Regions from separate parts of the Cellulosimicrobium sp. NPDC057127 genome, predicted to be linked through region 2. Evidence: predicted binding sites of a transcription regulator. Region 2 holds the regulator's gene; each other region holds the start of a gene.
What was found. The regulator LexA, encoded in region 2, represses DNA repair genes until DNA is damaged. The targets are predictions, from matches to a motif close to TCGAACANNTGTTCGA.
Positions count from the first base shown of each region.

Region 1 (4,271 bases), on a different contig from region 2:
ACGGCCGGAGGGGCGAGCGGGGCCGGCGGCGCCGCGGTCCCCGTCGCGGTCCACGTGGTCGTGGCGCCGGTGTTCGGCACGAACTGCGCGGTCGTGGTGCTCCCGGGGGCCGAGTGCGTCGTCGTCGACGCCGGGGCGGGCGTCGCCGACCGGGTGGTCGGGCTCGTCGAGCGCGAGGGCCTCGTGCCGCGCGCGGTCCTCGCGACGCACGGGCACGTGGACCACACCTGGGACGCGGCCGCGCTGTGCGAGCGCCTCGGCGTGCCGCTCGTGCTGCACGAGGACGACGCGTACCGGTTGCCGGACCCGTTCGGGACGATCGAGGACGCGCGCGCCGGGGTGTCCGGTCCGCTGGCCGCCGCGCTGCGCGACGCCGGGGCGCGTCCCGAGGACTACCGGGAGCCGCGGGACGTGCGCCCGTTCGCCGGGGGTCCTGGGGTCGCGGTGCCGCTCGTGGCACCCGGGCTGCACGCGGTGCCGGCGCCGGGGCACACCGAGGGGTCGAGCCTCTTCCTCGCCGGCGCCCCCGGCACGGGTGTCCTGCTCTCCGGAGACGTGCTGTTCGCCGGGTCCGTGGGCCGCACCGACCTGCCCGGCGGTGACGGGGCCGTGATGGCACGCACGCTGCGCGACGTCGTCGGCGGTCTCGACCCGCGGTGGGACGTGCTCCCCGGCCACGGACCCGCCACCACCGTGGCCCACGAGCGGGCGACGAACCCGTTCCTCGCCCGCGGCTGACCGCGCCCACCGGCAACCGGTCCGCGGCGATTGCCCCTCGCGGCGGCCGGTCTGGAAAGATCGGGTCCCATGGCCAGGCCCACACCCCTCTCCGGTTTCCCCGAATGGCTGCCCGACGGTCGCGTCGTCGAGCAGCACGTCCTCGACACGCTGCGCCGCACGTTCGAGCTGCACGGGTTCGCCGGGATCGAGACGCGGGCCGTCGAGCCGCTCGACCAGCTGCTGCGCAAGGGTGAGACCTCCAAGGAGGTGTACGTCCTGCGCCGCCTCCAGGAGGAGGCGAGCGAGGGCGACGACGCCCGCTCGGGCCGGCCGGACAAGCAGCTCGGCCTCCACTTCGACCTCACGGTGCCGTTCGCGCGCTACGTGCTCGAGAACGCCGGTCACCTCGCGTTCCCGTTCAAGCGCTACCAGATCCAGAAGGTCTGGCGCGGCGAGCGACCCCAGGACGGGCGTTTCCGGGAGTTCGCGCAGGCGGACATCGACGTCGTCGGCGCCGGCGAGCTGCCGTACCACTTCGAGGTCGAGCTGCCGCTCGTCATGGCCGAGGCGCTCGGCGCGCTGCGCGACATCGGCGTGCCGGAGGTCCGCGTGCTCGTCAACAACCGGCGCGTCGCCGAGGGCTTCTACCGCGGGCTCGGCCTCGACGCCGTCGACGAGGTGCTGCGCCAGATCGACAAGCTTGACAAGATCGGGCCGGCCAAGGTCGGGGAGCTCCTCGTCTCCGAGGCCGGGGCGACCCCGGACCAGGCGGACGCGTGCCTCGCCCTCGCAGCGATCCACGGCTCCGACGTCACCGTCGTCGACCGGGTCCGGGCGCTCGCCGCCGAGCGCGGCGTGACGAGCGAGCTCATGGAGACGGGCCTCGCGGAGCTCGCGGCCATCGTCGAGGCCGCGAGCGTGCGCGCACCCGGCGTGGTCGTCGCCGACCTGAAGATCGCCCGCGGCCTCGACTACTACACGGGCTCGGTCTACGAGACCGTCCTCGTGGGCCACGAACAGCTCGGGTCGATCTGCTCCGGCGGGCGGTACGACACGCTCGCGTCCGACGGCGCGACGACGTACCCGGGCGTCGGCCTGTCCATCGGCGTCTCGCGCCTCGTGTCGCGGCTGCTCTCGGCGGGGCTCGTCCGGGCGACGCGGTCGGTGCCGAGCGCTGTCGTCGTCGCGGTGACGACCGAGGACGCGCGGCCGTCGTCCGACGCGGTCGCGACCGCGCTGCGCGCCCGCGGGATCCCCGTGGAGGTCGCGCCGAGCGCGGCGAAGTTCGGCAAGCAGATCCGCCACGCGGACCGGCGCGGCATCCCGTTCGTGTGGTTCCCCGGCGGGACCGGTGACGACGGCACCCCCACGCCTGACCAGGTCAAGGACATCCGCTCCGGCGAGCAGGTGGACGCGGATCCCGCGACGTGGGAGCCGCCGGCCGAGGACTGGTGGCCGCGGGCGGTCCCCGCCGAGGGCTGACGGCGCAGGCCCCGGCGCCCGGGCGGGCCACGTGAGAGGCCCGACGCTGTCGCGGCGGGTGCCGTCCTCGGGGAGTGCGGGAGCTCGGGCAGCTCGACGCAGCCGCACGTGCAGGTCATGGACGGCCCGGACGCGACGACGGCGCGCGGCGTGCCGCTCGCGTTCCGCCACCACCGCGAGCACGTGCGCGGGGCGGGTCGCGCATCGTCGCGCGCGGCGTCCCCGCCGAGCGCTCCGTCGTCGGGCCCGCCGAACCGCCCGGCTGAGACGGCGGGCCTCCCTCCGGAGGGCCGCGCTCAGGACCGCGCCTTGACCGCGGATCGAACATCTGTTCGGATAGTGTCGTGCGGTGGGACGGACAGGCGATCGGCGTGGACGACGGCGCGCTGCCGGGGCTGGAGCGCGTCGGCCTCGTGCGCAGCGTGCGCACGCCCGAGTTCGCGGGGATCACGTTCCACGAGGTGACGGCGAAGAGCGCGCTGTCCAAGGTGCCGGCGATGTCGCGCATGCCGTTCCGCTGGACGATCAACCCCTACCGCGGGTGCAGCCATGCCTGCTCGTACTGTTTCGCGCGACCCACGCACCAGTACCTCGACCTCGACGCGGGCGAGGACTTCGACCGGGAGGTCGTCGTCAAGGTCAACGTCGACGACGTGCTCCGCGCCGAGCTGTCGCGCAGGAGCTGGACGCGCGAGGCCGTCGCGCTCGGCACGAACACCGACCCGTACCAGCGCGCGGAGGGCCGCTACCGACTCATGCCCGGGATCATCACGGCGCTCGCGGACTCCCGGACACCGCTGTCCGTCCTCACCAAGGGCACGCTCCTGCGTCGCGACCTGCCGCTCCTCGCCGACGCGGCGTCGCGCGTGGAGGTCGGCATCGGCGTCTCGCTCGCACTGCTCGACCCGGAGCTGCAGGCGTCGGTCGAGCCCGGGACGCCCACGCCGCGCGCACGGCTCGACCTGATCCGGGCGGTCCGGGACGCGGGCCTGCCGTGCGGGGTCATGGTCGCCCCCGTGCTGCCGTGGCTGACCGACTCGACCCCTGCGCTCACCGAGCTCCTCGACGCGGTGCGGGACGCCGGCGCGACGGGCGTCACGGTGCTCCCGCTGCACCTGAAGCCCGGCACGCGCGAGTGGTTCATGTCGTGGCTCGCGCGCGAGCACCCCCGGCTCGTCCCCGGGTACGAGCGCGTCTACGGCCGCGGCACCTACGCGTCGAAGGCCTACCGCTCCTGGCTGTGGGACCGCGTGCGACCGATGCTCGAGGCGCGCGGCTTCGGCGTCTCGGGCCGCCGCGTGCCCGCCGGGGTCGAGGGCCGCTACCGCCGCGGCGAGCTCGGTGGCCTGGGCGACGGCGGTCCACCCGTCGACGGGGCGTACCCCTGCGGCAGCCTCACCGGGTCGTCGTCGCCGACCGGCCCCGGCGCACCGCCGGCGCAGCACCCCGGCGCGCTCGCGGGCATGCCCGTCGACGGCGGCGGACTCGACGTCGCGGGCGCGGGCGTCGAGCAGGTGCTCTTCTGAGGCGCGGCGCTAGGACCCCGCCGGCCGCACCACCCACACCCGGACGGCCGAGCCGTCGCGGTGGTCGGTCGTCCTCGCAGCGTGCACGAACCCGGCGCGCTGCGCGACCGCCTCGCTCGGGTCGTTCCCGACGCGCGTGAGGAGGCGCACCTCGGCGTACCCGGACGCGAGCGCCCACGCGCTGAGCGTCACGACCGCGCGGGTCGCCAGACCTCGCCCGCGCGCGCCCGGCAGCAACGCGTAGTACACCTCGGGGGCGGTCCCGTCGAGACCGGCGAGCCCGACCATCCCCACGGCCTCGGCGGCCTCGGCGGCCTCGGCGGCCTCGGCGGCCTCGGCGGCCTCGGCGGCCTCGGCGGCCCCGGGCTCACCGGCGCGCTCGACGACGAACCGCGCCGCCGCTCCCTGCTCCGCGCGGGCCACCGACCGCGCCGCCCACCGCGCGGCGTCCGTGTCCGACATCCGTGCCGGGACGAACGTCCAGCGCGGGACGTCGGGCACGTGCGAGAGCGCCGCCCCCAGTGCGGCGTGCTCCTCGCGGAA
Region 1 covers NZ_JBHUUP010000011.1:59,122-63,392, reverse strand. The annotation lists gene ACFTZA_RS12205 (MBL fold metallo-hydrolase) at 1-738, shown strand, start outside; gene hisS (histidine--tRNA ligase) at 808-2,202, shown strand; gene ACFTZA_RS12195 (Rv2578c family radical SAM protein) at 2,547-3,728, shown strand; gene ACFTZA_RS12190 (GNAT family N-acetyltransferase) at 3,738-4,271, opposite strand, start outside.
Region 1: a site for LexA is predicted at 2,523-2,538, ahead of ACFTZA_RS12195 (Rv2578c family radical SAM protein). Genes of this name have one in related genera too.

Region 2 (4,271 bases):
GGCGACCGAGCACCAGCTCGACGAGATCGCCGCGCTCGTCGAGGCGGCCGGTGGGCGCACTCTCGGCCTGTTCTCCTCGCGACGGGCCGCGGTCGCGGCCGCCGAGGCGATGCGCGAGCGGCTCGACGTGCCCGTGCTGTGCCAGGGCGACGACCAGCTGCCCACACTCGTGCGCCAGTTCGCCGAGGATCCCGCGACGTGCCTGTTCGGCACCCTCTCCCTGTGGCAGGGAGTGGACGTCCCCGGTCCGTCGTGCCAGCTCGTGCTCATCGACCGCATCCCCTTCCCGCGACCGGACGACCCGGTGCGCTCCGCGCGGGCGCGCGCGGTCGAGGCGGCCGGGGGCAACGGGTTCATGCAGGTCTCCGCGACGCACGCCGCGCTGCTGCTCGCGCAGGGTGCCGGCCGGCTCGTGCGCTCCACGAGCGACCGCGGCGTGGTGGCCGTGCTCGACCCGCGACTCGCGACGGCGCGCTACGGCACGTTCCTCACCCGCTCGATGCCGGAGTTCTGGCAGACGACCGACCGAGACGTCGCCACCGCTGCGCTGCGCCGTCTCGTCGCCCTAGGCTGACCCCGGACCGACGAGACGGAGGCAGGATGAGCACGGCACCGCAGGACCACGACGGCACGCGCCCGACCCCGGCCGGGGCCGGTGCGGGGACCCCCGGGTCGCGCACCACGAAGCTCGCGATCGTCGGCGCCGGCGCGGTCGGGTCGACCCTCGCCTACGCCGCACTGATGCGCGGCGCGGCCCGGACCGTCGCGATGCTCGACGTGAACCGCGCGAAGGTCGAGGCCGAGGTGCTGGACCTGCAGCACGGCATCCAGTTCATGCCGATGGCGCGTGTCGAGGGGTCCGACGACGTCGCCGTGTGCGCGGGGGCGGACGTCGTCGTGGTCACCGCCGGCGCGAAGCAGAAGCCGGGGCAGACGCGCCTCGATCTCGCCGGGACGACCATCGGTCTCATGCGGTCGATCCTCCCCGGCCTCGTCGAGGTCGCGCCGGACGCCGTCTACGTCATGGTCACCAACCCCGTCGACATCGTGACCTACGCGGCGCTCAAGATCTCCGGGCTGGCCCCGCAGCAGCTGTTCGGCAGCGGGACGGTCCTCGACTCCTCACGACTGCGCTTCCTCGTCGCGCAGCAGTGCGGCGTCGCGGTCCAGAACGTGCACGCCTACGTCGCCGGCGAGCACGGCGACAGCGAGATCCCGCTGTGGAGCTCCGCGACCATCGGCGGTGTTCCGCTCCTGGACTGGTCCGGCCTGAGCGGTCGTCCCGCGCTGACCGAGGACGTCCGCGACGAGATCGCGCGCGAGGTCGTGCAGTCCGCGTACCGGATCATCGAGGGCAAGGGCGCGACCAACTACGCCGTGGGGCTGGCGGGCACGCGCATCATCGAGGCCGTGCTCGGCGACGAGCACCGCATCCTGCCCGTGTCGACGCTGCTCGACGGCGACCACGGGATCGACGACGTGTGCCTGTCCCTGCCGACGCTGGTCGACCGTCGTGGTGCCGTCGAGCGGGTGGAGGTGCCGCTCGCCGCCGACGAGCTCGCGGGCCTGCAGGCGTCGGCCGAGTCGCTGCGGGCGGCGGCGCGGCGCTTCGGGCTCTGAGTCAGAGGCTGCGCAGCACCGACACGACCCGGCCGAGCACCTGTGCCTCGTCGCCGAGGATGGGCTCGTAGGACGCGTTGTGCGGCAGCAGCCAGACGTGGCCGTCGGCGCGCTTGAACGTCTTCACCGTGGCCTCGCCGTCGATCATCGCGGCGACGATCTCGCCGTTCTCCGCCACGTTCTGCCGCCGGACGACCACCCAGTCGCCGTCGCAGATCGCCGCGTCGACCATCGAGTCGCCCTGGACCCGCAGGAGGAACAGCTCGCCGTCGCCCACGAGCTGGCGCGGCAGCGGGAAGACGTCCTCCACGACCTGCTCCGCGAGGATGGGACCGCCGGCGGCGATGCGGCCCACGACGGGCACGAACGACGGGGTCGGGTGGGCCTCGTCGTGCACGGCGACCGCGGGCGCGGGCGCGGCCACCGTGTCCACGGCCGTCAGCGCCGTCCGCGGTGCGTCCTCCGACGCCGCGGCCGGGTGCACGACCTCGATCGCGCGCGGGCGGTGGGGATCGCGCCGCAGGAAGCCCTTGCGCTCGAGCGTCGTGAGCTGGTGCTTGACGGAGGACGGGCTCGTGAGACCCACGGCCTCGCCGATCTCTCGCATGCTCGGCGGGTAGCCGCGCGTCTCGACGCAGGAGCGGATCGTCTCGAGGACCAGGCGCTGGCGCGGCGTGAGGCCGTCCTCGCCGGCGGTGCCGTCCGGCAGCTCCCGCACCTCGGCGAGCCCGCCGCTCGTGTCCCTGCCTCGTCCCGCCATCGTCGTCTCCCTCGTCGTCCCGCCGGCGGCGCTGCTCGCCGTCGGCGGGGCACCTGCGGCCGTCCCGTCCGTGGCGCCCTCGCCGGACGGACATGTCCGGCGAAGCGGCCTGGTCCCAGGCTAGGGGAGAGAGCCGCGCGAATCAAACACCTGTTCGACAGGCACTCGACTGTGTCGGCGGATCGTGGTAGACATTCGTACAGGTGTTCTACGTACAGGTGTTCGACCTCGCCAGGTCGACGACGTGCCGTGCGGGGCCGGAGCGACCGGGGAAGGCGCTCCGGCCCCGCGGGGCGGGACGGAGATCGAGATGACCAGCACGACCACGACGTGGGCCTACCCATCATCCGCCCACGGGTCTCGCCGCGCGGGCGTGCCGCCGCGCGGCGGGGCGGCAACGCTGCGCCTCACCCGCCGGGGGCGGCTCGTCCTGGTGCTCCTCGTCGTCGCGGTCGCGCTGCTCGCCGTGCGCGCGGGCGTCGCCGTCGCCGGGGCGCCGGGCGAGCCGGTCGAGGTCCGCGTTCACGTCGTGACGGCCGGGGAGACCCTCTGGGGGCACGCGCAGCAGCTCGCCGGCCCGGGGGACGACGTGCGTGACGTGGTGGCGCGGCTCGCAGAGCTCAACGGGTTGTCGTCGTCGGGCCTCGTCACGGGCCAGCGTCTCCTGCTGCCGGTCGAGCCCTGACCGCCGCACCTGCGTGCGGCGGCACCCGGCTCCCGTCGCAGCGCGGCGACGTCGGGTGGTCCGCCCGGTCGATCGCGCGCGGGGCTTGCGCTCTGCCTTAGGGAGCCCTAAGTTAGTGCTACCTCACACGCCGGGCTGGGGGGCCGGGCAGGAGGGAGGAGGGCGCGCGAGATCGCGACTCCTGAGCACGTCGCCGCGCGCGAGGCGAGTCGCGCGCGAGATGGGGACGGGGGCGTCCCGACGGGGGCGGTCGGCAACGGCCGCCCCCGTTCTGCTGCGCCCGCGGGTGCGCCCGTCCGCAGGACGTCGACGAGCCGCCCGTCGTGCCGCGCGGCGTGTTGCGCCGTCGCCTCGCGACGGCATACGTTCGTCGCGCCCTGCCGCGCGCGTGCGCCGGTACGGCGACCCCTGCTCGAGGAGACCGCCATGCACTGCCCGTTCTGCCGCCACGCGGACTCCCGCGTCGTCGACTCGCGCACGTCCGACGACGGTGCGTCGATCCGCCGCCGCCGGCAGTGCCCGCAGTGCCAGCGTCGGTTCACCACCATCGAGACGGCGAGCCTGTCCGTCGTCAAGCGCTCCGGGGTCACCGAGCCCTTCTCCCGCGAGAAGATCGTCACCGGCGTCCGCAAGGCGTGCCAGGGCCGTCCCGTGAACGAGGACGACCTCGCGCTGCTCGCGCAGCGCGTCGAGGAGACGATCCGTGCCAGCGGCAGCGCCGAGCTCGACGCGTACGAGATCGGTCTCGCGATCCTCGGCCCGCTGCGAGAGCTCGACGAGGTCGCGTACCTGCGGTTCGCGAGCGTCTACCAGGCGTTCGACTCGCTCGAGGACTTCGAGAGCGCGATCACGTCGCTGCGCGTGGACCGGGCCGAGCGGGCCGAGGCGCGGGCAGCCGGCGCCGACCGCGGCCCGGGCGACGCGGGCGAGCCCCCGGCGAGCGGGGCCGGGACGACCGCAGGCAGCGACACCGCCGCGGGCGAGACGGCCACGACGCGCTGACGGTCCGCGCGACAGCGCCGTGCGGTCAGAGGTCGCTCGACCGCGAGGCCCAGAGGTTGATGCCGGTGTCGGGCGGGATCGCCGCCACGGCCGCGACCTCCTCGGCGGAGAGCGGGGCGTCGTCGAGGGCCGCGAGGCTGTCGTCCAGCTGGGCGGTCGTGCGCGCGCCGACGAGGACGGTCGTGACGCGCGGGTCGCGCATCG
Region 2 covers NZ_JBHUUP010000002.1:271,894-276,164, forward strand. The annotation lists gene ACFTZA_RS02970 (ATP-dependent DNA helicase) at 1-574, shown strand, start outside; gene ACFTZA_RS02975 (L-lactate dehydrogenase) at 601-1,620, shown strand; gene lexA (transcriptional repressor LexA) at 1,622-2,380, opposite strand; gene ACFTZA_RS02985 (LysM peptidoglycan-binding domain-containing protein) at 2,691-3,065, shown strand; gene nrdR (transcriptional regulator NrdR) at 3,492-4,067, shown strand; gene ACFTZA_RS02995 (aldo/keto reductase) at 4,093-4,271, opposite strand, start outside.

Region 3 (4,271 bases), on a different contig from region 2:
TGCCGGCGTCGTCCCCCGGCGTGGCGTCGGGGGTCCGTGTCCCGTCCGGGGGGACGGGGCCGGACGTCGCGGCGGGCGTGAAGCGCATGGTGCGAGACTAGGCGCCGTGACGGAGACGCCCCAGCCCTTTATGCCAGCCCTTTCGCTCGGCGAGGACGACGCGTTCGACACGTCGGGTCTCGAGCTCCCGGGCTGGCGGCACGTGTACTCGGGCAAGGTGCGCGACCTGTACGAGCCGGACCTGCCCGCGGTGGGCGGTGTCCACCCGCTGGGCGACGTCGTGCTCGTCGTGGCCAGCGACCGCGTCAGCGCGTTCGACCACGTGCTCTCGCCCGGCATCCCGGACAAGGGCGTCGTGCTCACGCAGCTGAGCCTGTGGTGGTTCGACCAGCTCCAGGACCTCGTGCCGAACCACGTCGTCACGACGGCGGTCTCCGCGGAGCCGGGCGACGGCCTCGTGCCCGACGTCGTGGCGGGGCGCGCGATGATCTGCCGTCGCCTCGACATGTTCCCGGTGGAGTGCGTCGCACGCGGCTACCTCACCGGCTCGGGCCTGGCCGAGTACCGGGCCGGTGGCGCCGTGTGCGGCGTCCCGCTGCCCGACGGGCTGGTCGACGGGTCGCGCCTGCCCGAGCCGGTCTTCACGCCCGCCACGAAGGCCGCCGTGGGCGAGCACGACGAGAACGTCTCGTTCGACGTCGTCGCCGAGCAGATCGGCGTCGAGGACGCGACGCGGCTGCGCGACCTCACGCTCGCGGTCTACGCGCGGGCGGAGGAGGTCGCGCGGGGACGGGGCGTGATCCTCGCGGACACGAAGCTCGAGTTCGGGATCGACCCCACGACCGGCGGGACGGTCCTCGGCGACGAGGTGCTCACGCCGGACTCGTCGCGGTTCTGGCCCGCGGACCGGTGGGAGCCGGGGCGCTCGCAGCCGAGCTTCGACAAGCAGTTCGTCCGCGACTGGCTGGCCTCGTCCGCGTCCGGCTGGGACCGGACGTCCGACGCCGCGCCGCCGTCGCTGCCCGCGGACGTCGTCGCGCGGACGCGCGCCCGCTACCTCGAGGCGTACGAGCGTCTGACGGGCTCGCCGCTCGCCTGACGGACCGGGGGCGTTCACGCCGTGCGCCACGCGCGCGGCCGGACGTACGTGTGGCCGCTGGGTGCCGTCCACCGGACCGTGCCGTCGGCGAGCAGCGCGGGACGCCAGCCGTCCCGCGCCCGCACCACACGGTGGTGACGGCACAGCGACAGCAGGTTCTCGGCGTCGTGCCCGGCGTCCCCGCCCGGGCGCGGCGCCACGACGTGGTCGAGGTCGCACCGGAAGGCCGGCACGCGGCACCCGGGGAACGTGCACGTGCCGTCGCGCGCGAGCACCGCGGCGACCGTCGGCACCGACGGCCGCTGCGTCGACGGAGGCCCGGGGCGCGCGGGTGCGGTGGTCCCTCTCGGGGCGGGTGGTGCAGTCATCGGGCGGTCTCCTCTCCGTTCTGCCCCGGTCCGTGCCGCGGGGCCGTCGACCCGGTTCCGTGCGAGGGCGGGGAAGGGGCAGGACCCCGCCCTCGCACGCGCTCGAGCGTGCGTATCGAACGTGTGTTCGACAGTAGGGGTCGCCACTGACACGTCGGCGGGTGGCGGTCTGCGCTGGCTCTATAGGTCGGCCTGCGATATATATCGGGCATGACAACTGCGGGCGACGCCTTCCGCATGACCGAGCAGGCCTACCTCGTGCTGCTCGCGCTCACGGGCGAGCCCCGGCACGGGTACGCCGTCATCCAGGCCGTCCGCGAGCTGTCGGACGGTCGTGCGCGACTCGGGGCCGGGACGCTCTACGGGAACCTCGACCGGCTCGTCGGGGCGGGCCTCGTGGAGCCGGCCGGCGAGGAGGTCGTCGACGGGCGGCTGCGGCGCTACTACCGCGCGAGCGGCGAGGGCAGGCGAGCGGCCCAGGCCGAGACCATGCGTCTCGCGCGGCTCGCCGACCGGGCGCGCCGGTCGCTCGACCGACCCGGTGACGCGCCGGACGTGGCGGGGGAGCCGGCATGAGCGGGCGGTACGAGCGGTCGGCGCGGTTCTGGCTGCACGCCTACCCGCAGCGCTGGCGTGACGCGCACGGCGAGGAGGCGCTCGCGGTCCTGCTGGACCTCGCCCCGCCCGTGCCCGACGGCGGCCGCGCGCCCCGGTGGATCGGCGCGCGCGAGGCGTGGGGCCTGGTCCGGGCGGGCTGGGGCCTGCGGTGGCGCGAGCACCCCCCGCTCGGCCGGTGGCTCGTGTACCGGGTGCTCGACGTACGGTTGCCCGCACGGTACTGGTGGTGGGTCGCCGACGACATCCACGGAGCGCTGTACGCCTGGCGGAACGGCGCGTTCAACGGCGCGCTCCTCCTCCAGATCACGTACGGGCTCCCGCTGTTCGGCATGCTCCTCGGAGACGGGTACGTGGTGCACCTCCCGACGTGGTTCTTGCCGACCTGGCTCTTCGTCGCCGTCGTCCTGGGTGCCGTCTTCCGCCGTCAGCAGGTCGCCAGGGCGTGGCGCAAGCACGTCCTCGAGGGGAACATCCCGGTCGAGGCGCCGCGCGCGCCGTCGGCGGACGGCGGTGGGTGCACCCCTGGGGTGGACGGCGACCGAGCGTGACGACGGCGCGGGTAGACTGACGCGCGGAATCCCGCCGTCGGCTCCCGCTCGCTCACGCCGTGCCGTACGTGGCACGTGCCCGTGACCGGGATCCCGGAGCCCCGGCTCTCCCGAACACACCTCCCCTAGGAGCACCCGTGGGACGCGTCGTCGTCGAGGTCATGCCGAAGCCCGAGATCCTGGACCCGCAGGGCAAGGCCGTCGTCGGGGCGCTGCCGCGTCTCGGCTTCACGCAGTTCACGTCGGTCCGCCAGGGCAAGCGCTTCGAGCTCGAGGTCGAGGGCGACGTGACGCCCGAGGTCCTCGCCGCCGCCCAGGAGGCCGCGACCAAGGTGCTGTCCAACCCGGTGATCGAGGACGTCGTCCGCGTCGCCGACGCCGTGACGGACGCCGCGGGCACGGTCCTCTCCGAGGGCCTCGCCTGATGACCGCCACGACCACCGCCCCCGAGGCGACCCTGGGTGGCGCGCGGGTCGGCGTCGTGACGTTCCCGGGCACGCTCGACGACCGCGACGCGGCACGTGCCGTGCGCCTCGCCGGCGGCCAGGCCGTGTCCCTGTGGCACGCGGACGCGGACCTGCACGGCGTCGACGCCGTCGTCCTCCCCGGCGGGTTCTCCTACGGCGACTACCTGCGCGCCGGGGCGATCAGCCGGTTCGCGCCCGTGATGGAGACGCTCGTCGACGCGGCCCGCGGCGGCCTGCCGGTGCTCGGCATCTGCAACGGCTTCCAGGTCCTCACCGAGGCGCACCTGCTGCCCGGCTCGATGATCAAGAACGACCACCTGCACTTCCTCTGCCGCGAGCAGGTGCTCGTCGTCGAGAACGCGGACACGGCCTGGACGCGCGACTTCACGCAGGGCCAGCGCATCACCATCCCGCTGAAGAACCAGGACGGCCAGTTCGTCGCCGACGACCGCACGCTCGACGAGCTCGAGGGCGAGGGCCGCGTGGTGTTCCGCTACGACGGGTGGAACCCGAACGGGTCGCGTCGTGACATCGCCGGCATCACGAACGCGGCCGGCAACGTCGTCGGGCTCATGCCGCACCCCGAGCACGCGGTCGAGGCGGGCTTCGGCCCCGCGTCCGCGGACGGCCCGCGCGCCGGCACCGACGGGCTCGGCTTCTTCACCTCGGTGCTGAGCACGCTCGTCCGGGCGTGAGCATCGCGGCGCGCACGACCGACGACGCCCGGACGGTCACCCGTCCGGGCGTCGCCGTCTCCGTGGTCGACGGGGACGACGCGGACGCCCTCGCGCTCTTCGCCCGGCAGCAGGTCGAGCTCGCCGAGCGCTACGGCGAGCCCGACAGCGGCGACTTCGACGCGTCCGGGCTGCTCGCGGCGTTCGTGGTGCACGACGACGACGCCCCGGTGGCGTGCGCGGCGCTCCGTGACGTCTCGGGCACGCCCGACGGCCGCGGCGGCCATCACGCCCCCGCCACCGGCGAGGTCAAGCGGCTCTTCGTCGCCCCCGAGCACCGCGGACGCGGGCACGCCCGCGCCGTCATGCACGCCGTGCACGCGCACGCGGTGGCCTGCGGGCTGGGCCGGCTCGTCCTGGAGACCGGCACGCGACAGCCCGAGTCGATCGACCTCTACCTCGATCTCGGGTACCTGCCGATCGAGGGCTACGGCCAC
Region 3 covers NZ_JBHUUP010000001.1:168,039-172,309, forward strand. The annotation lists gene ACFTZA_RS00700 (AAA family ATPase) at 1-88, opposite strand, end outside; gene ACFTZA_RS00705 (phosphoribosylaminoimidazolesuccinocarboxamide synthase) at 131-1,099, shown strand; gene ACFTZA_RS00710 (HNH endonuclease signature motif containing protein) at 1,114-1,467, opposite strand; gene ACFTZA_RS00715 (PadR family transcriptional regulator) at 1,678-2,043, shown strand; gene ACFTZA_RS00720 (hypothetical protein) at 2,040-2,633, shown strand; gene purS (phosphoribosylformylglycinamidine synthase subunit PurS) at 2,771-3,058, shown strand; gene purQ (phosphoribosylformylglycinamidine synthase subunit PurQ) at 3,058-3,795, shown strand; gene ACFTZA_RS00735 (GNAT family N-acetyltransferase) at 3,792-4,271, shown strand, end outside.
Region 3: a site for LexA is predicted at 1,583-1,598, ahead of ACFTZA_RS00710 (HNH endonuclease signature motif containing protein). Genes of this name have one in related genera too.